Regions from separate parts of the Kitasatospora sp. NPDC057904 genome, predicted to be linked through region 1. Evidence: riboswitches for the same ligand, from Rfam matches in the RefSeq annotation. Region 1 holds a riboswitch; each other region holds the start of a gene.
The links. A riboswitch is a leader RNA that binds a small molecule or an ion and turns the genes downstream of it on or off. The one in region 1 is predicted to bind thiamine pyrophosphate.
Positions count from the first base shown of each region.

Region 2: linked by a shared signal. The riboswitch ahead of thiO (glycine oxidase ThiO) and the one ahead of thiC (phosphomethylpyrimidine synthase ThiC) in region 1 are both predicted to bind thiamine pyrophosphate.
Region 3: linked by a shared signal. The riboswitch ahead of ACFVSN_RS16305 (purine-cytosine permease family protein) and the one ahead of thiC (phosphomethylpyrimidine synthase ThiC) in region 1 are both predicted to bind thiamine pyrophosphate.

Region 1 is NZ_JBHVOL010000005.1:181,986-189,308, forward strand. Features, by position in the region: gene ACFVSN_RS15265 (metallophosphoesterase) at 1-859, shown strand, start outside; gene ACFVSN_RS15270 (hypothetical protein) at 1,102-1,923, shown strand; gene ACFVSN_RS15275 (hypothetical protein) at 1,979-2,194, opposite strand; gene thiC (phosphomethylpyrimidine synthase ThiC) at 2,361-4,175, opposite strand; TPP riboswitch at 4,170-4,305, opposite strand; gene ACFVSN_RS15285 (hypothetical protein) at 4,403-4,603, shown strand; gene ACFVSN_RS15290 (SPFH domain-containing protein) at 4,778-6,220, shown strand; gene ACFVSN_RS15295 (DUF5326 family protein) at 6,306-6,506, opposite strand; gene tenA (thiaminase II) at 6,687-7,323, opposite strand, start outside.
Region 2 is NZ_JBHVOL010000008.1:17,923-25,245, reverse strand. Features, by position in the region: gene metF (methylenetetrahydrofolate reductase [NAD(P)H]) at 1-657, opposite strand, end outside; gene ACFVSN_RS21045 (polyprenyl synthetase family protein) at 833-1,939, shown strand; gene thiE (thiamine phosphate synthase) at 1,971-2,621, opposite strand; gene ACFVSN_RS21035 (Rv2175c family DNA-binding protein) at 2,621-2,986, opposite strand; gene ACFVSN_RS21030 (NAD(P)/FAD-dependent oxidoreductase) at 3,029-4,225, opposite strand; TPP riboswitch at 4,354-4,466, shown strand; gene thiO (glycine oxidase ThiO) at 4,461-5,645, shown strand; gene thiS (sulfur carrier protein ThiS) at 5,642-5,851, shown strand; gene ACFVSN_RS21015 (thiazole synthase) at 5,857-6,654, shown strand; gene pknB (Stk1 family PASTA domain-containing Ser/Thr kinase) at 6,735-7,323, shown strand, end outside.
Region 3 is NZ_JBHVOL010000005.1:409,108-416,430, forward strand. Features, by position in the region: gene ACFVSN_RS16285 (bifunctional DNA primase/polymerase) at 1-49, shown strand, start outside; gene ACFVSN_RS16290 (DUF5926 family protein) at 276-1,259, opposite strand; gene ACFVSN_RS16295 (ATP-binding protein) at 1,386-1,802, opposite strand; gene ACFVSN_RS16300 (glycerophosphodiester phosphodiesterase family protein) at 2,250-3,074, opposite strand; gene ACFVSN_RS16305 (purine-cytosine permease family protein) at 3,154-4,605, opposite strand; TPP riboswitch at 4,598-4,745, opposite strand; gene ACFVSN_RS16310 (S1C family serine protease) at 4,979-6,868, shown strand; tRNA gene ACFVSN_RS16315 (tRNA-Ser) at 6,930-7,017, shown strand; gene ACFVSN_RS16320 (MerR family transcriptional regulator) at 7,138-7,323, shown strand, end outside.

The DNA of each region.
Region 1 (7,323 bases):
GCCCGAGCCCGTGCCCAGCTACCCGTACCCGGCCCCCGGCCCGGACGAGCCGCCCGGCCCGCTCTACGTCGTCGGCGACGTCCACGGCTACCTGGAAGAACTCGTCGCCGAACTCCGCCACCAGGGCATCATCGACGCCGACGGCCACTGGTGCGCCGGCCGCTCCCGGATCTGGTTCCTCGGCGACTTCACCGACCGCGGCCCCGACGGCATCGGCGTCATCGACCTCGTCATGCAGCTCGCCGCCGAGGCTGCCGCCGCGGGCGGCTACTGCCGGGCCCTGATGGGCAATCACGAACTGCTCTTCCTCGGCGCCGCCAGGTACGGGGACGAACCCGTCCAGTCCACCGCCGGCACCGCCTCCTTCCTCGCCGCCTGGCGGCTCAACGGCGGCCAGCAGCACGACCTCGACCGGCTCCAGGCGCACCACATCAGCTGGCTCTCCCGGCTGCCGGCCATCGCCATCGAGGACGGCCACCTGCTGCTGCACTCCGACACCACCGCCTACCTGGAGTACGGCGAGTCCATCCCCGACGTCAACGACGCGGTGCACAGCCTGCTCGCCGACGAGGGCGTGGACGAGTGGTGGGACTGCTTCCGCCGCTTCACCAAGCGCTTCGCCTTCCGCGGCGACGCCGGCCCGACGGCCGTCCACGAGCTCCTCGACACCTACGGCGGCAGCCGGATCGTGCACGGCCACAGCCCGATCCCGTACCTCACCGGCGCGGTGCACGCCGACGACGGCGCCCCGCCGCACATCCCCGGGCCGTACGTGTACGCCGACGACCTAGCGGTCGCCATGGACGGCGGCGTCACCATGGAAGGGCGCCTGCTCATCGCCCGACTGCCCGTCAACTGACGTCACCCGCCGGCCCACCCGTCGCACGGGTGTTCCCGGCGCCCGGGCCGTCGCACGCGCGCGGCCCGGGGCGCGAAATTCCGGAATCGGACTGTCAGCGCGGGCGCACCCGCCCCTACCATGAGGCACACCACGAGCGGCCGCCCGTCCGGCGGCCCGCCTCCGCGCCCGATTCGGCGCCCCTGCGGGCCCACCCAGCCCGCGAGGCGGAGCGAACCGGGGTCCGCATGAACGGGGTCCCCATGACCAACCCCCCGCCGCTGCTCGCCGAGGACCGCCCGGAGTACGAGCGCCTCCTCGCCGAAGCCCTCCGCGACGGCACCGTCCGCACCGCCCTCCGCGCGCCCGGCGCACTCACCGCCGACCAGCTGCGCGCCCGCGCCCTGCGCGACGCCGACGCCATCGCCGCCGCGGCCGCCACCGAGTACGAGCACTACACCGGGCTGCGCGAGAGCCTGCGCAGCACGCCCCCGCCCGCCGAGGGCGCCGAGCCGGCCGCCCCCGGCCTGCTCTCCCAGCTGCGCTCCGCCGACGGCGGCGCCGGGCTCTTCCCGGTCCTCACCGTGCTCACCCCGATCCTGGCCTGGGCCGCGGCGCTGGTCCTGCTGCTCCTCGGGTACGCCCTGCGCGCCGCCGACCCCGGGCTCGTCCTCGCCCGCTCCCTGCTCACCGCGGGCTGGATCGCGCTCGCGGCCGGGATCGTCGCGATGACCGTCGGCCTCGTCGGGCTCGTCCTCACCGCGTTACGCGACGGCTCCGGCGCCCCCGCGGGCACCGACCCCGACCTCGCCGCCGAGCTCGCCGCCGCCCGCCGCGCCTGGCGCACCGCCCTGCGCGACCGCGGCCTCCTCCCCTACCTGCACGCCGGCCTCCCGGCCGTCCCCGCCCAGCGCCCGGACTTCACCAGCCCCGGCTACACCCCGCCGGGCTTCACCGGCCCGGGCCCCGACGGCCTCACCGACCCCGAGGGCCGCGCCTCCCGCCCCGCCGCCTTCACCCCGCCCGACTTCAGCACCCCCGGCTACACCCCGCCGGGCTTCACCGGCCCCGACGAGGTCGGCTGACGCACCGCTGCCCCGGGCCACGCCCGGGGCAGCGCGCAGGACCCCGGAGCGGCCGCTACGGCAGGTAGCGTTCGAGCGCCGCCGCGCCCTTCTCGTCGATCTGCCGCCTGGCCCACGCGAGGCGCTCGGGCGTGACGTCCTGCCCGGACGCCATGACCAGGTCCTCGGGGTCGAAGGGCCGCTCGCCACCGCTGTACAGCTGCCGCGGGGACGCCTTGGCGTCCCGGTTCGTCTCGTCGCTCGGATCGGTCCCCTTGATCGGGCTGCCCATCGCTGCCTCCTTGGTCGGCCTTCCCCCCAGGGTGCCTCCGATTTCCCCCGGACGCACGACGGCGTGGCGGCAAAGGCCGGAACCCGTCCGAGGCCGCCGGGTGGAAAGGAAAACGGCCCGCGCTCTCCCCCCGGAGGAACGCGGGCCGGCTCTGGGGCGGCGGCGGTCAGTCCGCCATCGGCAGGTAGACCTTGTTGCCGTGGGCCTTGAACTCCTCGGACATGGCCTGCATGCCGGCCAGCGCCTCGGCGTCGAACTCGGTGCCGACGGCCGTGGAGCCGTCGCCGTGCTCGTCGCGGATCTTCTGCGAGATCTTCATGGAGCAGAACTTCGGGCCGCACATCGAGCAGAAGTGCGCGGTCTTGGCCGGCTTGGCGGGGAGGGTCTCGTCGTGGAAGTCGCGCGCGGTCTCCGGGTCGAGGGCCAGGTTGAACTGGTCCTCCCAGCGGAACTCGAAGCGGGCGTCGGAGAGGGCGTCGTCCCAGGCCTGGGCGCCGGGGTGGCCCTTGGCGAGGTCGGCGGCGTGGGCGGCGATCTTGTAGGTGATCACGCCGGTCTTGACGTCGTCCCGGTTGGGCAGGCCCAGGTGCTCCTTGGGCGTCACGTAGCAGAGCATCGCGGTGCCCCACCAGGCGATCATCGCGGCGCCGATGCCGGAGGTGATGTGGTCGTAGCCGGGGGCGACGTCCGTGGTGAGGGGGCCGAGCGTGTAGAACGGCGCCTCGTCGCAGATCTCCTTCTGGAGATCCATGTTCTCCTTGATCTTGTGCATCGGGACGTGGCCCGGGCCCTCGATCATCACCTGGACGTCGCGCTCGCGGGCGATCCGGCCGAGCTCGCCGAGGGTCTGCAGCTCGGCGAACTGCGCCTCGTCGTTGGCGTCGGCGATGGAGCCGGGCCGCAGGCCGTCACCGAGCGAGAAGGTGACGTCGTAGGCGGCGAGGATGTCGCAGAGCTCCTCGAAGTTCGTGTAGAGGAAGTTCTCCTTGTGGTGCGCGAGGCACCACGCGGCCATGATCGATCCGCCGCGCGAGACGATGCCGGTCTTGCGGCGGGCGGTCAGCGGGACGTACCGCAGCAGCACGCCGGCGTGGACGGTCATGTAGTCGACGCCCTGCTCGCACTGCTCGATGATGGTGTCCCGGTAGACCTCCCAGCTCAGCTCCTCGGCCCTGCCGTCGACCTTCTCCAGGGCCTGGTACAGCGGCACGGTGCCGATCGGCACGGGGGAGTTGCGCAGGATCCACTCGCGGGTGGTGTGGATGTTGCGGCCGGTGGAGAGGTCCATGACGGTGTCGGCGCCCCAACGGGTGGCCCAGGTCATCTTCTCCACCTCCTCCTCGATCGAGGAGGTGACGGCGGAGTTGCCGATGTTGGCGTTGATCTTCACCAGGAAGTTGGTGCCGATGATCGCCGGCTCCACCTCGGGGTGGTTCACGTTCACCGGGATGACGGCCCGGCCGCGGGCCACCTCGTCGCGCACGAACTCGGGGGCCAGGCCCTCGCGCAGGGCGACGAACTCCATCTCCGGCGTGACGATCCCGCGCTTGGCGTAGGCGAGTTGGGTCACGGCGGCGCCGCCGCGGCCGCGCAGCGGGCGGCGGGGGCGGCCGGGGAAGACGGCGTCGAGGTTGCGCAGGTTCCCGCCGCGCGGCGAGGTGTGCTTGATGCCGTCGTCCTCGGGGCGGGCCTCGCGGCCGTCGTACTCCTCGACGTCGCCGCGCTGGCGGATCCACGCGTCGCGCAGGGCGGGCAGGCCGCGGCGCACGTCGGGCTCGTAGGCGGGGTCGGTGTACGGGCCGGAGGTGTCGTACAGCGGAACGGTCTTGCCGTTGGTGAGCACCACCTCGCGGAACGGGACCCGCAGATCGGGGCGGGATCCCTCGCGGTGGGCCTTGCGCCAGGCCGGGGTCGGGTAGCCGGTGCGCTCGCTGCTGGGGGCGCTCTGGGCAGACTGCGGCTGTGCGTCGAACGTGGTCATCTGACCTTCACTCCCTACGCCGGCATTACCCGGTCCAGGTTCCTGCGGTCGGCGCAGCGTCCCGGCCGTCCGTCGACGGACCGTTCAGCGCCCTCTCAGCCCGGTGCTCCGAGCTCCCGCGTCCGCAGGCGGTGTTGCCTGCACATGACGCCCAACACCGTAGCGAGAGGATCGCCGCAGGTCCAGAGGGCTTCCGGTGGGCGGGCGGCGGGCGCAGACTGAAGCCCATGATCGGACTGACGGGACGGGTCACGGGGAAGGTCGGCGCGGGCCTGGTCGGGGAGGTGCTGGTGCACGTGCCCGAGCGGCAGGGGACGGAGGCGTTCCTGGCGTACCTGGCGGTGCCGGGGGATCCGCTGCCGACGGGCACGCAGGTGATCGTGGTCGAGTACCAGGCGCCGCGCACGGTGTTCGTGTCGCCGCTCTGACGGACGATCCTCCCTCGTCACGGGGCCCGTGACAGGACCGGGACGAAGTCACGACGTCACCTACTGGCGCACGCGCACGAACAGGCGCAGAATCTCCGCTGCCACCGCGTCCGCGCACTCCTGCACAACCACGCGCAGCCACGGAGCGGTGTGCCTTGAAGGGGGAGTCGGCCGATGGTTATCGGCGTCGTCGCGGGGGCCGTGGTGGCCTCCATCATCGTTGTGATCATCCTGTTCAAGCTCATGTGGCGGGTCGCCGAGCCGAACGAGGCACTGATCATCTCCGGGTCGAAGCACGGGGACGGCCTGGGCTTCCGGATCGTCACCGGGCGGGGCACCTTCGTCGTCCCGGGCATGCAGGCGGTGCGCCGCCTGTCGCTGGACCTCAACGAGGCCGAGCTGGACGTCGAGTGCGTGACGCAGCAGGGCATCCCGGTGCACGTCAAGGGTGTCGTCATCTTCAAGGTCGGCGACGACTCGGTGTCGATCGCCAACGCCGCCCGGCGTTTCCTGGACCAGCAGAAGATGATGGGCCAGCGGGTGCACAACGTGTTCGCCGGTCACCTGCGCTCCATCGTCGGCGGGCTGACGGTCGAGGACATGATCCGCGACCGCGATCGGCTGACCGGCGAGACCCGGGCCGCCTCGGGCGCCGAGATGGAGAAGCTCGGTCTGATCATCGACTCGCTGCAGATCCAGGAGATCCTGGACCCGACCGGGTACATCCGCAACCTCGCCGCCCCGCACGCCGCGGCCGTCCAGCGCGACGCCCGCATCGCGGCCGCCGCCGCCGACCGCGAGGCCACCGAGGCGGAGCAGGAGGCGTTCGCCCGCAAGGCCGAGGCCACCCGCAACAGCGAGATCCAGCAGGCCTCCTACCAGGCCGAGATGGACACCGCGAGCGCCCGCGCCCGGCAGGCCGGACCGCTCGCCGAGGCGGCCGCCCGCCAGGAGGTCGTCGTCCAGGAGACGAAGGTCGCCGAGCTGGAGGCCCAGCGCAAGGAGCAGCAGCTCCAGATCGACGTCCGCAAGCCGGCCGACGCCAAGGCGTACGAGACCCGCACCAAGGCCGACGCCGACCGCGACGCCCGGATCTCCTCGGCCCAGGCGCACGCCCGGGAGACCGAGCTGCGGGCGGCGGCCGACGCCAGCCAGGTGAAGATCGCCGCGGCGGCCGAGGCGGAGGCCACCAAGCTGCGCGGCCTGGCCGCCGCCGAGGCGACCAGGGCCACCGGTCAGGCGGAGGCCGCGGCCGTCGAGGCCCGCGGTCTGGCGGACGCCGAGGCGGCCCGGGCGCTCGGGCTGGCCAACGCCGAGGGCATCCGGGCCCGCGCCGCGGCCCTCGCCGAGAACCAGGACGCCGTCGTGGCGCAGGAGTTGGCGGAGAAGTGGCCGGAGATCGTCCGGGCCGCGGCCGAGTCCTTCGGCAACGTCGAGCACATGGTGCTGCTCAACGGCGCGGACGGCATGGGCGAGATGTTCGCGAAGGCGCTCACCATGGGCGGCACCGGCCTCGGCCTGGCCCGCCAGTTGCTGAGCACCATGAAGGAGGCCCCGGCCGACGCGCCGGCCGACGCCAAGGCGCCGGTGGTGCAGCAGGTCCGCATCGAGGAGTGACCCGGCGCGGTCCCGCACCGCGACGGCCGAGGCCCGGCACCCCCACGACGGGGTGCCGGGCCTCGGCGTCGACGCCGGAGCGTCGTCAGAGCTTCGCCGCCTTCTTCACCAGGATGACCACGGCCGCCCCGATGCCGACCACGACCAGCAGCTTGATCAGCAGGCCCAGCAGCGCGCCGACCACGCCGAACACGAAGGTCACGACGTTCCAGGCCAGCACCAGGACCAGCACCGGCACGACGATGTTGCGCACCCAGGAGGGCAGCGACTTCCAGAGCTCAGCCATGTCCGTTCCTTCTCTCCCCTCGGGCCGGCCGCCCCTTCGGTGCCGCATCCCGCTTGCTTTCGATACGTCGATCGTACGGGGGCGCCAGTGCCGGAACGAGGCCCAACGGCCCGGAGAGAACCCCGAGATCACCCCGACCCCGGCCCCCGGGGATGACCCTGGTGAACCGCCCCGGAAGCGTCAGACCGGCCAGCGCTCACCGCGCCACGCGGCGTCCCAGAACATCCACTCGTAGCGCGAGGTCGTCGTGAAGTGCTCGACCACCCGGCGGCGCTCGACGGGGGAGAGCTCCTCGCCGATCCGGTCCGCGAGCGCCAGCACGCGCCGCACCACCGACTGGAACGCCTCGTCGCCGTAGGTGGCGATCCACTTGGCGTAGAGCGGATCCGGCGAGCCCTGGGCGAGCAGTGCCTCGCCGACCCGGGCGTAGATCCAGTAGCAGGGCAGCACCGCGCCGAGCGCCTCCGCGAAGGAGCCGCCGTAGACGGTCGCGAGCAGGTAGCTGGTGTAGGCCCGGGTGGTCGGCAGCACCGCTTCCTCGGCGGCCTGTTCGGCACTGGCCCCGAAGGCCGTCATGAACTCGGCGTGCATGCCCTGCTCCGCCGCGATCGCGCCGACCGCGTCGGCGGCGAACGCCCGCACGTCCTCCTCGCCGGGCGCCTTGGCGGCGCAGACGGCGAGCGCGCGGGCGTAGTCGCGCAGGTAGTGCGAGTCCTGCACGACGAAGTGGCGGAAGGCCTCGCGCGGCAGGGTGCCGTCGGTGAGGCCGCCGATGAAGGGGTGGGCCAGGATCTCGGCGTAGACCGGCTCGATGGCC
Region 2 (7,323 bases), on a different contig from region 1:
CTCCGGGATGATCGGCGCCTCGCAGCCCGCCGCCGTCACCCGGTCGCGCAGCCGGAGGTAGTCGTCGACCTCGAAGAACATCTGGGTGATCGCGTAGTCGGCGCCCGCGCGGATCTTCGCCACGAAGTGCCGGATGTCGTCGTCCCAGTTCGTCGAGCGCGGGTGCATGTTCGGCGAGGCCGCCACGCCGACGCAGAAGTCGCCGATGCCCTTGATCAGCTCGACCAGCTCGTAGGCGTAGGTGACGCCCTCCGGGTGGCTGACCCACTCGCCCGTCGGGTCGCCGGGCGGGTCGCCGCGCACCGCGAGGACGTTGCGCACGCCCTGGTCGGCGTACTGGCCGATGATGTTGCGCAGCTCGGCGACCGAGTGGTCGACCGCGGTCAGGTGGGCGACCGGCGTCAGCGTGGTCTCGGTGGCGATCCGGCCGACCATGTTGACGGTGCGCTCGCGCGAGGAGCCGCCGGCGCCGTACGTCATGCAGACGAAGTTCGGGTCGAGCGGCTCCAGCCGCCGGATGGCGTCCCAGAGCTTCTGCTCGCCGACCTCGGTGCGCGGGGGCATGAACTCGAAGGAGAAGGACCGCTTGCCTGCCGCCAGCAGCTCGCGGACCGTCAACGCGCGGTCCGATCGGGTGGAAGCGATACCGAGTGCCATGCTGGCAGGTTATCCGCCGCCCGAAGGGCCGCGACAACTCGGTTCCACGGATTGAGACAAAGAATGGACGGCATTCCGCTTGCCGTCCCGGCCGCGCCCGCGCCCTGCTCGCACGGGTGTTCCCGGCCGCCCCGCTACGCTTGCTGCACCCCAAGCGAACCACCGGAGCCTCATCGTGACCTCGTCCAGCAACCGGCCGGCCAACCCCATTGACGTGGAGGACGTCCGCGAGCGCGTCAACGCCGCCCTCGCCGCGTTCATGGACGGCCAGTCCGCTCTGCTCGGCGGGATCTCGCCCCAGCTGGCGCCCGCCGCCGACGCGCTGCGCGACTTCCTGCTCGACGGCGGCAAGCGGCTGCGCCCGGCGTTCTGCTACTGGGGCTGGCGCGGCGCCGGCGGCTCGGCCGAGGGCGAGGGGATCGCGAACGCGGCGGCGGCCCTGGAGCTGCTCCAGGCGAGCGCGCTGGTCCACGACGACCTGATGGACCGCAGCGACACCCGCCGCGGTCTGCCGTCGATCCACCGCCGCTTCGAGGCGATGCACCGCGAGCGCGGCTGGCGCGGCGACCGCGAGCAGTACGGCGCCTCGGCCGCGGTGCTGCTCGGCGACCTGCTGCTGATCTGGTGCGACGAGCTGTTCCTGCGCTCCGGCCTGGCCCCCGCCGCGGTGCTGGCCGCCAAGCCGGCGTTCGACCTGATGCGCACCGAGGTCATGCTCGGCCAGTACCTGGACGTGCTGGAGCCGGTCGCCGGGGACTCGACGGACGAGGGTGCACTGGACCGGGCGCAGACGGTGCTGCACTACAAGTCGGCGAAGTACACGATCGAGCGCCCGCTCCAGGTCGGCGCGCTGCTGGCCGGCGCCGGGCCCGGCCTGGTCGCGGCGTACGGCGCGTTCGGCCTGCCGCTGGGCGAGGCGTTCCAGCTGCGGGACGACCTGCTCGGCGTCTTCGGCGACCCGGCGGTCACCGGCAAGCCGGCCGGGGACGACCTGCGCGAGGGCAAGCGCACGCTGCTGGTCGCGCACGCGATGCGCGGGCTGCCGGCCGCCGACGCGCGGCACCTGGACGAGCGGCTCGGCGCGCCGGACCTCGCGCCCGCCGAGGTCACCGGCCTGCGGGACCTCGTCGCGCGGAGCGGGGCGCCGGAGCTGGTGGAGGCCCGGATCGACGAGCTGATGCGGCAGTCGCTGGCCGCCCTGGAGGCGGCGCCGCTCGCCGACCGGCGCGCCCGCGAGGTGCTGCTGGCCCTGGCCGAGGCCGCCACCGTCCGCAAGTACTGAGCCTCGCGGCCGACGGCGGCCCCTGCCGGGATCAGGCCTGGCGCAGCCGCCGGGAGAGCTCGGCGGCTGCCGCCCGCGGGTCGTCCGCGGCCGTGATGGCGCGCACGACGACGATCCGGCGGGCGCCCGCGGCGAGCACCTCGTCGACGTTGCCCAGGTCGATGCCGCCGATGGCGAACCACGGGCGGTCGGTGGGCTGCTTCGCCGCGTACGAGACGAGGCCGAGGCCCGGGGCCGGGCGGCCCGGCTTGGTCGGGGTCGGCCAGACCGGACCGGTGCAGAAGTAGTCCACGCCGGGCTCGGCGACCGCCGCGTCCACCTCGGACTCGGCGTGACAGGACCGGCCGATCAGGACGTCCTCGCCGAGGATCGCCCGGGCGGCCGGGACGGGCAGGTCGTCCTGCCCGAGGTGCAGGACGTCCGGCCGGGCCGCGTGGGCGACGTCGGCGCGGTCGTTGACCGAGAGCAGCTTGCCGTGGCGGCGGCAGGCGTCCGCGAAGACCTCCAGGGCCTCCAGCTCCTGCTTGGCCTCCAGGCCCTTGTCCCGGAGCTGGACGATGTCGACCCCGCCGGCCAGCGCCTCGTCCAGGAACTCGGCCAGGTCGCCCTGCTCGCGGCGGGCGTCGGTGCACAGGTACAGCCGGGCCTCGGCCAGCCGCTGACGCGGCGTGTCCGCCGCCATCAGATCAGCATCGCCTGGGCGCGGCGCTTGACCTCGGTGCCACGGTTCTCCCGCAGCGCCTGGATCGGGCTGCCGGGCAGCGACGGGTCCTCGGTGAAGAGCCACTCCAGGATCTCCACGTCGCTGTACCCGCAGTCGCGCAGCACGGTCAGGGTGCCGGACAGGTGCTTGACCAGCCCCTGGCCGTCGATGAACGCCGCAGGGACCTGCAGCGAGTTGTTCGGGCCCCGCCGGACGGCGATCAGGCCGCCGTTGCGGACGAGGTCGCGCACCTCGGTGACGCGGACCCCCCACTGCTCCGAGATGTCGGGCAGGTACATCCACTCGGCGACCAGGGCTTCAATCTTGCTTTCGATCTCACTCACGCCACCAGACTGCCACCTCCGGAGCCCGCCGCGCACCAGCCGCTACCCCGCGACCGCCGATTTCAGCGCCACTGCCGGGTCTGCGGCCCGGGCCGGGTCCAGCGCGGTGCCGCGCTCGATCAGGCGGCGGCCCTGGGTGAGGTCGCGCGGGCGGTCCACGGCCAGCAGCGCGCTCGGCACACCGTCGCGCAGCCACAGCACCGACCAGGTCGCGTCCTGCGGGGAGCCGCGCCAGAGCAGCTCGTCGCCCTCGGCGTGCCGTCCGGCGTACTGCACCATGCGGCCGAACTGCTCCGACCAGAAGTACGGCACCGGGTCGTACGGCGCGTCCACCCCGAGGACGGCGGCGGCCGCCGCCTCGCCGGACTGCAGCGCGTGGTCCCAGTGCTGGACGGTCAGCCGGGCGCCGGAGCGGACCGACGGGTAGCTGACGCAGTCGCCGGCCGCGAAGACGCCCGGCAGGCTGGTGCGCAGCCGCCCGTCCACGACGACCGCACCGGTCGCGTCCAGCTCGACGCCCGTGCCGGCCAGCCAGTCGGTCGCGGGCCGGGCGCCGATGCCGACCACCACCTCGTCGGCGGGCAGGTGCGAACCGTCGGCCAGCAGCACCGCGCCGGGCTCGACGGCCGCGACGCCGACGCCGCAGCGCAGGTCCACCCCGGCCCCGGCGTACCAGGCGGCCATCGCCGCGCCGACCTCCCTGGGCAGCGCACCGGGAACGGGCGCCGGGCCCGCCTCGACGACGGTCACCTCGCAGCCGGCCTCCCGGGCGGCGGTGGCCACCTCCGCGCCGATCCAGCCGGCGCCGACCAGCACCAGGCGCAGGCCGGGCCGCAGCAGCGCGCGCAGGGCGAGCGCGTCGTCCAGGGTGTGCAGGAGGTGGGCGCGCTCGGCGCCGGGCAGGGCGCGCGGGGTCGCACCGGTGGCGATCACCAGCGATCCGTACGGGAGGTCGCCGGCGTCGGTGTGCAGCACGCCCGGGGTGAGTCCGGTGGCACGGCGGCCGGTGAGCAGTTCGACGCCGAGGTGCGGGAAGTCGATGTCCAGCGTGGTGGCGTCGCTCTTGCCGAGCAGGACGTCCTTGGAGAGCGGCGGCCGGTCGTACGGCGCGTGCGGCTCCTCCCCGACCAGCACGATCCGCCCCTGCCAGCCGCCCCGCCGCAGCCCCAGCGCGCACTGCGCGCCGGCCAGCCCGGCCCCGACGACGACCACCCGATCCGTTCCGCTCAGCTCTGCCACGGCGCCACTGTACTCAGCGGCCCCACGTGCCCCGGCGGCCCGTCCGTCCCGCGCACGGACGGGCCGCGCCGGGCCCGTCCACCCTTCGTACGGGCCTTCGGCCGGGCGGACCACCGGAGTTATGGTGGGGACACCATCACGGGAGCCCGGCGTACCGGGCTGAGAGGCGGGCTGGCACGGCCCGCGACCGTCCGAACCTGATCCGGGTCATACCGGCGAAGGGAGAAGAGCAGCTTTGACACGCTTGGCACCGGGCAGCCGCGCCGACGTGCTGGTGATCGGCGGGGGCGTCATCGGCCTCGCCGTCGCCTGGCGGGCGGCGCAGCGCGGCCTGGAGGACATCGTCGTGGTCGACCCCTCCCCCGGTCACGGGGCGGCCGGGGTCGCGGCCGGGATGCTCGCCCCGGTCACCGAGCTGCAGTACGGCGAGGAGCCGCTGCTGCGCCTCGGGATGGCCTCGAACGAGCGGTACGCGGCGTTCGCCGCCGAGCTCACCGAGGCGAGCGGCGGCGAGGACACCGGCTACCGCCGGTGCGGCACGGTCGCCGTCGCGCTGGACTCCGACGACCGCGCGGAACTGCGCGAACTGCACGCCTTCCACGAGCGGCTCGGCCTCGACTCGACCTGGCTGACCGGCCGGGAGGCCCGCAAGCTGGAACCGATGCTGGCCCCCGGCGTGCGCGGCGGCCTGCACGTGGCCGACGACCACCAGGTGGACCCCCGCCGGCTGCTGACCGCACTGGTCCGCGCCTGCGAACGCGCGGGCGTCGTGTTCCACCGCACCGAGGCCGTCGAGCTGCTGGTCGAGGGCGGCCGCGCGGTCGGCGCCCGGCTCGGCACCGGCGGGACCCTCGCCGCCGACCGGGTCGTCCTCGCCGCCGGCCCGCACAGCCACCGGCTGCCCGGCCTGCCGGAGGACGTGCTGCCGGCGGTCCGTCCGGTCAAGGGGCAGATCCTGCGGCTGCGGATCCCCGACGCCTACCGCCCCTTCCTCAACCGCAACGTCCGCGCGGTCGTGCGCGGGCAGCACCTGTACCTGGTGCCGCGCGAGAACGGCGAGCTGGTGATCGGCGCGACCACCGAGGAGCAGGGCTACGACACCACCGTCACCGCCGGCGGGGTCTACGAACTCCTGCGCGACGCCCACGAGTTGGTCCCCGGCATCACCGAACTCCCGCTCGTCGAGACCTCGGCCGGGCTGCGTCCCGGCTCGCCGGACAACGCACCGCTGCTCGGACCGACCGACCTGCCCGGCCTGGTCGCCGCGACCGGCCACTACCGCAACGGCGTCCTGCTCACCCCGGTCACCGCCGACCTGCTCGCCGACTACCTGGCGACCGGCGAAGTCCCCGAGCTCGCACGGCCGTTCGCACCCTCCCGGTTCTCCCCCGCCCGCTCCACCACGAAGGCCGTCGCATGACCGACATCGCACTGACCGTCAACGGCGAGCCCCGCGAGGTGCCCGCCGCGACCACCCTCGCCGAGGTGGTCACCACCCTCAGCAAGGCCAACACCGGCGTCGCCGCCGCGCTCAACGAGGCCGTGGTGCCGCGTGGTTCGTGGTCCGAGACGCGGCTCTCGGCGGGCGACCGGATCGAGATCCTCACCGCCGTGCAGGGAGGCTGAGCGCCATGGCCGACGACCTCTTCACCATCGCCGGGACGACCTTCACCTCCCGGCTCATCATGGGCACCGGCGGCGCCCCCAGCCTGGAGGTCCTGGAGCAGGCCCTGCGGGTCTCGGGCACCGAGCTGACCACCGTCGCGATGCGCCGGGTCGACGCGACCACCCAGGGCTCCGTCCTGGACGTGCTGACCCGCAACGGCATCCGGGTGCTGCCCAACACGGCCGGCTGCTTCACCGCCGGCGAGGCCGTGCTGACCGCCCGGCTGGCCCGCGAGGCACTCGGCACCGACTGGGTGAAGCTGGAGGTCATCGCCGACGAGCGGACCCTCCTGCCGGACCCGATCGAGCTGCTGGACGCCGCCGAGACCCTCGTCGACGACGGCTTCACGGTGCTCCCGTACACCAACGACGACCCGGTGCTGGCCCGCAAGCTGGAGGACGTCGGCTGCGCGGCGATCATGCCGCTCGGCTCGCCGATCGGCTCCGGCCTCGGCATCCGCAACCCGCACAACTTCCAGCTGATCGTGGAGGGCGCGAACGTCCCGGTCGTCCTGGACGCGGGCGCCGGCACCGCCTCCGACGTCGCGCTGGCGATGGAGCTCGGCTGCTCCGCCGTGATGCTCGCCTCCGCGGTGACCCGCGCACAGGACCCGGTCCTGATGGCCGAGGCCATGCGGCACGCCACCGAGGCCGGCCGCCTCGCCCACCGGGCCGGCCGGATCCCGCGCCGCTTCCACGCGGAGGCCTCCTCCGCGATGGCCGGCCGCGCCGACCTCGACACCCGCGAGCGCCCGGCGTTCTGACGCGGCACCCGTGTCACAAGCCGGTCCCGGAGGCGATGTCCGCCGGGACCGGCCGCGACCCGCCGCACTACACTCCTCGGGTGGACACGGCATGGCGCGACCCCCTGATCGGTACCCTGCTCGACGGCCGGTACCGGGTCGAGCAGCGCATCGCGACCGGCGGCATGTCCACGGTCTACAAGGGCACCGACACCCGCCTCGACCGCGTGCTCGCCCTCAAAGTGATGCACCCCGACCTCGCCGGGGACGAGGGCTTCACCGCCCGCTTCATCCGTGAGGCCAAGGCCGTCGCCCGCCTCGCCCACCCCAACGTGGTCAACGTCTTCGACCAGGGCGCGGACCACGGAAACGTCTTCCTCGCCATGGAGTACGTGCCCGGCCGCACCCTGCGCGACCTGCTGCGCGACCGCGGCGCGCTGTCGATCCGGGCCGCGCTGGACATCATGGAACCGGTGCTCGCCGCGCTCGGCGCCGCCCACCGCGCCGGGCTGGTCCACCGGGACGTCAAGCCGGAGAACGTGCTGATCACCGACGGCGGCCTGGTCAAGGTCGCCGACTTCGGCCTGGTCCGGGTCCTGGGCAGCGCCGACGGCGCCCCCACCTCGACGACCACCGCCACCGGCGGCACCGTCATGGGCACCGTCTCCTACCTCGCGCCCGAGCAGATCC
Region 3 (7,323 bases), 230 kb from region 1:
GTTGGTGGAGGCGACGGTCCGGCTGGACAGCGGGCGCTCGGCCTACTGAGCGACCGTCCGGTGGCGGCCCGTCGGCCGGTCATCGGCCGGGTCCGGCGCCGTCCGCCCGGAAAAACAAAAGATCCGGCCGCTGGCGACGGGGGATGCACCAGCGACCGGACTCTTTAGACAGTAACAAGGATCTGCGTCCGCGCCAATTTCCAAGACGCCCTCCACGCCCGGAAATTGCGGTTCAGGGCGACAATGTGACGCGTATCACCTCGTTCCTGCGCGCTTTAGTTCAGGGTGACCTGACGGTTCACCAGGTTCGCGCGGGCGCGTCGCTCGTCGGCCGTGAGCGGCGCCGGGTCCGCGAGGACGGCGGCGAGCCGCTCGGCGAACCCGGCGGCGGGCTTCTCGCAGTCGGCCGCCGTCATGGCGAGCGGCAGGTCCCACACGGGGACGGTCAGGCCGTGCGCGCGGAACGAGCCGACCAGGCGGGTGTCGGTGCCGAGCGAGGCCTCGCCGGCCGCGTTCAGCCGGGCCAGCGCGTCCAGGAGCTGCTCCTCGGGGACGGTCATCACCCAGCGCAGGTGGTTCTTGTCCGGGGTGCCGCACCAGTACGCGGCGTCGACACTGGTGAGCTTCTCGGTCGGGATGGCGGAGGCGTTGGCGCGCTCCAGCGAGGCGGCGACCTCGCCGGTGGCGGTCTCGGCGTCCTCCAGCCAGAACTCGAAGCCGGTGTGCACGGCGGGCGTGAAGTCCGCCGTGACGTCCAGCAGGTCCTGCAGGCGGCGCCCGCCCGGGACGGTCCGGCGGGCCGGCACGGGGCTGCCCGGCTCGGCGGCCAGGGCCAGCTCCAGCGCGTCCGCGAGGTCGCGGCTCAGGTCGCCCGAGGAGGACTGGGTCTGCAGGCCGAGCAGGATCGAGCCGTCCTGGCGGCGCAGGGCCGGCCAGGCGAGCGGCAGGACGGTGGCCAGGGTGACCGACGGCACCTCGCCGACGGCGGTCCCGGCGACTCCGGCGGCCAGCGTCAGCGGCACGGTGGCGGCGGGCACCAGCTCGCGCAGCGCGACCCAGTCGGCCTCGCCCGGCAGGCCCTCGAACGGGCGGTGCACCAGCTCCTGCACCGCGTGCGAGGCCTCCCGGCCGTGGCAGGCCTTGTACCGGCGGCCCGAGCCGCACGGGCAGTCGTCGCGGGCCCCGACCACGGGGATCTCACCCGTGACGGCGGTGGTGGACTGGCGCTGCGGCGCCTTCTTGGCGGCCTTCTTGCCCATGGTGCGGCTCTCCCGGGGACGGTGGTCCTTTGCTCCGGGAAGCCTACTGACGTTCTCCCGGCGCGCGGGCACGCGCCGGGGCGGGAGCGCTGCGGCGGGGGCGCCCGGGGCCTGCGGGCGGGGCGCTCAGGCGCTGCGGGCGTCACCGCCGGTGCGCCTGGCGTGCCGCGCGCGGGCGGGCAGCGCGGCCCAGACCGTCACCTCGCCGGGTGCGTCGCGCACGCCCCAGTCGCTCGCGAGCTGGTCGACGATGCCCAGGCCGCGGCCGCCGCGCGAGGTCAGCGAGGGGCTGCCGGGCTCGGGCCGCGTCGGTGCGCCGCCGTCGGTGACCTCCACCGTCAGCACGCCGTCCGCGTGCATCTGCCAGCGGACGAGCACGCCGCCGTCGTCGCCGGGCTGTTCCGCGTCCCGGCCGGCCGGCGCACCGGCGTGCGGCCCGGACGGGACGCCGACCAGTACCTGGTCGACGACCTCGGCCAGGGTGCCGCGCCCGAGCGCGGGCAGCGGGCCGAGCGGCCGGGCGTACCGGCACGCATTGCTCAACAGCTCGGAAAGGATCAGTACGGCATCATCGATGACCGGTTCCGGTATCTGCCGATCACCCAGATCTCGACGCAGTCGGCGCCGTGCGACCCCGACACTCGCTGGGCCGTGCGGCACTGCCATGGTCGATGAAGTCGGCACTTCACGCGCCACCATCAACGCCACCCCCGGACCTCCTTCAGCGTATGCCGAGGGATGGATGCCCCTTGGTAATGCGTCGGAAACGACCGCGCGACGATCCCGCGAGCCCATTTCGAGCAGCGCGACCGAGGGTGGGCGGGAGGTCATTCCCCGCTCACCCTCCGTCGCGCCGGCGCACGATTTCCGGCAAGAAACGTGCGCGGAAGGTTTGAATGCCGACCGGATCGGTCGGGTTCGGCGATCAGGTTCCGACAGAGCGGTCGGCACCCACCGGGATCCGTGGGGCCTGTGGGCCCTCCGGGGCCCTCAGCGGCCGAGCTGCGCCAGCACCTGCGCGGGCTTGTTGGTGATGATCGCCGACACCCCGAGCTCCAGGCACAGGTCCACGTCGGCCGGCTCGTCGACCGTCCACACGTGCACCTCGTGGCCCAGCTCGCGCAGCCGCGGCACCAGGTCGGGCTTGGCCCGCACCAGGTCGATGCCGGGCCCGGCGATCCGCGCCCCGCCGGGCAGCGGCCGGCCCTCCCGCAGCCGGCCGAGCAGCGGCAGCATCCGCTCGATCAGGAACACCCGAGGGTAGTCCGGCGCGGCGGCGGCCACCCGGTCCAGCGCGATCGACGAGAAGCTCATGATCCGGGCGGACGGGCGGTCGCCCTCGCGGGTGCCGGAGATCTTGAACCGTTCGAGCATCCGGAGCAGCTCGGCCTCGACCCGGCCGCGGAAGCGCACCGGGTGCTTGGTCTCGATCGCCAGGTCCACCGGCCGTCCGCAGTCCACGACCAGCTCCAGCAGCCGCTCCAGGGTCAGCACGCCGCGCAGCTCGGGGTCGGTGCTGGGCCGGCCGGTCTTCCAGGCGCCGAAGTCGTAGTCCTGCAGCTCGGCGAGCGTCATCGCCGAGACGGTGCCGCGGCCGTTGGAGACCCGGCCGATGCGGCGGTCGTGCACGCAGACCAGCTCGCCGTCGGCGGTCACCCGGACGTCGCACTCGACGGCGTCCGCGCCCTCCTCGAGGGCCCGCCGGTAGGCGGCCAGGGTGTGCTCGGGCAGGGCGTCCGAGGAGCCGCGGTGGGCGACTACCTGGACGGACGGCGCGGTGCGCGGGGCCGTCGAAGACAGATCTGGGCTGGTCACGCCGTCAACGATAGGCGGAGCAGGTGACGCGGAGGCGAAGACGGTCCCAACCCGAGGGGCCGTCCTCGCCTCCGCTCCCTCAGTGCTGCGGGGTGCGCCGGCTCAGCGGGGTGAGCGCCCAGGTGACCAGCGCGGGCACCGCGAAGGCGAACAGCGAGGCCGACGTCCACTCCTGCGGGGTGAAGTGCAGCGCCCCCTGGGCCGAGGTCCAGAAGTCGGTCCACCAGCCGGCTACCGGGGTCGGCGCGATGAACTGGTAGACCGCGAAGCCGAGCACCCACGGCAGCAGCATCAGCCAGCGCGAGGGCGCCTCGGCGGTGAGGTTCCAGCCGTTGCGGCCGGCGCCGAAGAAGTAGTCCACCGCCAGCACGGCCAGCAGCGGCACGAAGACCGAGCCGATCAGGCCGAGGAAGTTGGTGTACGTGTCGGTGAACTTGTCGATCCGCAGCGCCAGCACGGTGGTCAGCAGGCCGATCGCGCCGGACAGCACCCGGCGGTCCGCCCGCGGCAGCAGGTTCTGCACCGACATCGCGGTCGAGTACACGTTGGCGAAGGACTGGTCCGTCTCGCGCAGCACCAGCACCAGCAGGAACAGCCAGCCCGCCCAGACGCCGAGGAAGGAGTCGAAGATCTTGTTCGGGTCGCCGTCGGACTGCAGCAGCGCCATCAGGCCCAGCGCGTAGCACCACACCTGGGCGACGGTGTAGCCGGAGAAGCTGCCCCAGAACGCCGAGCGCGGCGTGCGCGAGTGCCGCGTGTAGTCGGCGGCGAGCGGGACGAAGGAGATCGACACCGCGATCATCGCGTCGGTGGCGCCCAGGAAGCCGTGCCAGTTGCCCTTGCCCGGGTCGGGCACGCCGTGCCGGCCCAGCTGGACGGTCAGGTAGACCATCGCGACGGCGACGGCGCCCGCCACGAAGCGCCGCAGCACCCGGATCGAGCCGAGCGGCCAGATCGTCAGCACGGTGGTCAGCCCGCCCGCGAGCAGGACGAACAGCCACCGGTAGCCGTCCGTGTGGGCGACCGTCTGCGCGCCCGCCGCGATCGTCAGGAGCTCGAACACGCCCCAGCCGATGCACTGGACGATGTTCAGCACCGTCGGGACGTACGAGAGCCGGGTGCCGAACAGCCCGCGCAGGTTCGCCATCGCCGGCGCGCCGGTGCGGGCGCCGATCAGCGCGGCCACGCCGAGCATCGCGGTGCCCACCGCGGTGCCGGCCACGATCGCGGTGCCCGCGGCGGCCAGCGACAGCTCGCTGCCCGGGGCGCCGAGCACGGTGGCGGCGGTGGAGAAGCCGATCAGGCTGACGCCGAGGTTCATCCACAGCGCGAAGTGGTCGCGGAAACGCAGCGTGCGCGGCGGCTCGGCGTCGAGGACGAGCGGTGCCTCGGCCTTCTCCGGCCGGTCCAGCAGCGCGGTCGCGGCGGCGGTCCCGCCGGATCCGGGCCCGTCATGACCGGTCGTGGACGATTCGGAGAAACCCTTGGACTCGGGCGCGCCCGAAGAAGAGGATGGCGAAGCAGGCGGCATGGCCGATACTCCCTACGCCGGCATTACCCGGACAGGTTCCGGCGGTCAGCGCCCCCTCGACGGTCCGCCCGGGATCCCGTGGCGTACGGTCGACCAGCGCACTCTCAGCCTGGAAGGTCCAAGCTCCCGCGTGTCAGTTTGGAGCGACAGGCTAACCGGCACCGGGGCGAACGCCCAAGGCCAGGGGGCGTGCCGTCCGCATCGCGGGACGTTCGGCGGGGGTGGGGGAGCCGCCGCCGGGAACGTGTCGTCGAGCGGAGGCGTCGGTCCCGCCTAAGGATTCTTATGAGTTCTTCAGAGGGGTCCTTACGGCAATCGAATCGGCAGTGCGAAAAACTATGGTCCTTGGTTCTGTCAGCTATGGAGGTCGTCCGTGAGCACCGAGCGCGAGGTTGGGCCCACCGGGCCGCAGGGGGAGCAGCCCTCGGGCACCGAGGCCGCGGCAGCGGCCGCGGCTCCGGACGGGCACAAGCCCACCATGGCCTTCGGCAGGATCCCCGAGCCCGAGGCCCCGGCGGACGCCGCGCCGGCCGACGGCGGGCACAAGCCGACCATGGCCTTCGGCCGGGTGCCCGAGCCCGAGGCCCCGGCGGACGCCGCGCCGGCCGACGGCGGGCACAAGCCCACCATGGCCTTCACCAAGGTCCCCGCCCCGGAGGCGGCGCCCGTCGCCCCCGCTGCGCCCGAGGCGGCCCCCGCCGCGCCCGCCGAGGCGCCGGTCGCGCCGGTCGCCGAGAGCGGCTACATCGACGCCCCGCCGCCGGTCCTGCCGCCCGCCCCGGCCGCGCCCGTCGCCCCGGCCGCGGTACCGGCCGCGCCCGTTGCCCCGGCTGCGCCCGCCGCGCCCGTCGGCGAGGCCGCCCCGGTCCTGCCGCCGGTCGCCAACCCGTACGCGACGCCGACCCACGGCGTCCCCGCCGCCGGCGCCCACGACCCGTACGCCGCCCCCGGCGCCCAGCACCCGTTCGGCGCCGGCCGCCCGCTCGGCGGCTGGGGCGCGGGGCACGACACCACCGCCGCGCACGGCATGCCCGGCTACCCGGGCGCCCCCGGTGCGCCCGGCGGTCCCGCGGGCCCGCTCGGCTACCCGGCGGACTACCCCGGCGGCCCGGCCGGCCCCGGCGGTCCCCGCAAGAAGCGCGGCGGCCTGGTCGCCCTGATCGCCGCCGTCGCCCTCGTGGCGGGCATCGCCGGCGGTGCCGTCGGCGTGGCGGTCTCGGGCAACGGCAACTCCGTCGCCTCCGCGGACGACCACCGCAGCACCACCATCCAGGCCAGCAACACCCAGAAGAACGAGCCCGCCCCCGGCTCGATCGCCGCCATCGCGCAGAAGGCGCTGCCGAGCGTCGTCACCATCAAGGCGCAGAACAGCAGCGAGTCGGGCACCGGCACCGGCTTCGTCTTCGACACCGAGGGCCACATCCTCACCAACAACCACGTGGTGGCGCCCGCCGTCACCGGCGGCGGCGGGAAACTGACCGTCAAGTTCGCCGACGGCTCCTCCTACAGCGCCTCCGTGCTCGGCCGCGCCGAGGGCTACGACGTGGCCGTCGTCAAGATCGACAACCCGCCGAAGGAGAAGCTGAGCCCGCTCACGCTGGCCGACTCCGACAAGGTCAACGTCGGCGACGCCACCATCGCGATCGGCGCGCCGTACGGCCTGGAGTCGACCGTCACCAGCGGCATCATCAGCGCCAAGGACCGCCCGGTCGCCTCCGGCGACGAGACCGGCGCCCAGGCCTCCTACATGAACGCCCTGCAGACCGACGCCTCGATCAACCCCGGCAACTCCGGCGGCCCGCTGCTCGACTCCAGCGGCGCCGTGGTCGGCATCAACTCGGCGATCCAGTCCAACGCCTCCGCCAACGGGCGGGCCGGCAGCATCGGCCTCGGCTTCGCCATCCCGATCAACCAGGCCAAGTGGGTCGCCGACACCCTGATCAAGACCGGCAAGCCGGTCTACGCCCAGCTCCAGGTGCTGCGCAACGACGACTACAAGGGCGACGGGGCGCAGATCCAGACCCGCGACATCCAGGGCCAGCCCGCCGTCACCCCCGGCGGCGCCGCCGACAAGGCCGGCCTCAAGCCCGGCGACGTCATCACCAAGCTCAACGGTGCCCCGATCGAGAACGGCCCGGCCCTGGTCAGCCGGATCTGGACGCACAAGCCCGGCGAGACCGTCGACGTCGAGTACCAGCGCAACGGCCAGACCATGACCACCAAGGTCACCCTCGGCTCGCGGGAGGGCGACACCCCGAGCTGACCCGGCACCCGGAAACCGTGTGCACCGAACCCCGCCGGACCCGTTAGGCTGACCTCCGCCTGGAGAGCTGCCCGAGCGGCCTAAGGGAACAGTCTTGAAAACTGTCGTGGCGTGACCCGTCACCGTGGGTTCGAATCCCACGCTCTCCGCCGGTAGGGGAAAACACCTGCTCAGGGCGGGTGCCGACATCGAGTCGGCACCCGCCTTCGCGTTTTGCGGGCAGCGGGGCTTGACCCTGACACCGTGGGAGGCCGTGCACTGGGAGCACCATGTTGAACATCGGAGACTTCGCCAGGCACGGCCGGGTGTCGGTGCGGATGCTGCGCCATTACGACGCCATCGGACTGCTGCACCCCGCCCGGGTGGACCCGGTCAGCGGCTACCGCTTCTACCAGGCGGCCCAACTCGCCCGGCTCAACCGGGTGATCGCGCTCAAGGAGCTGGGCTTCACGCTC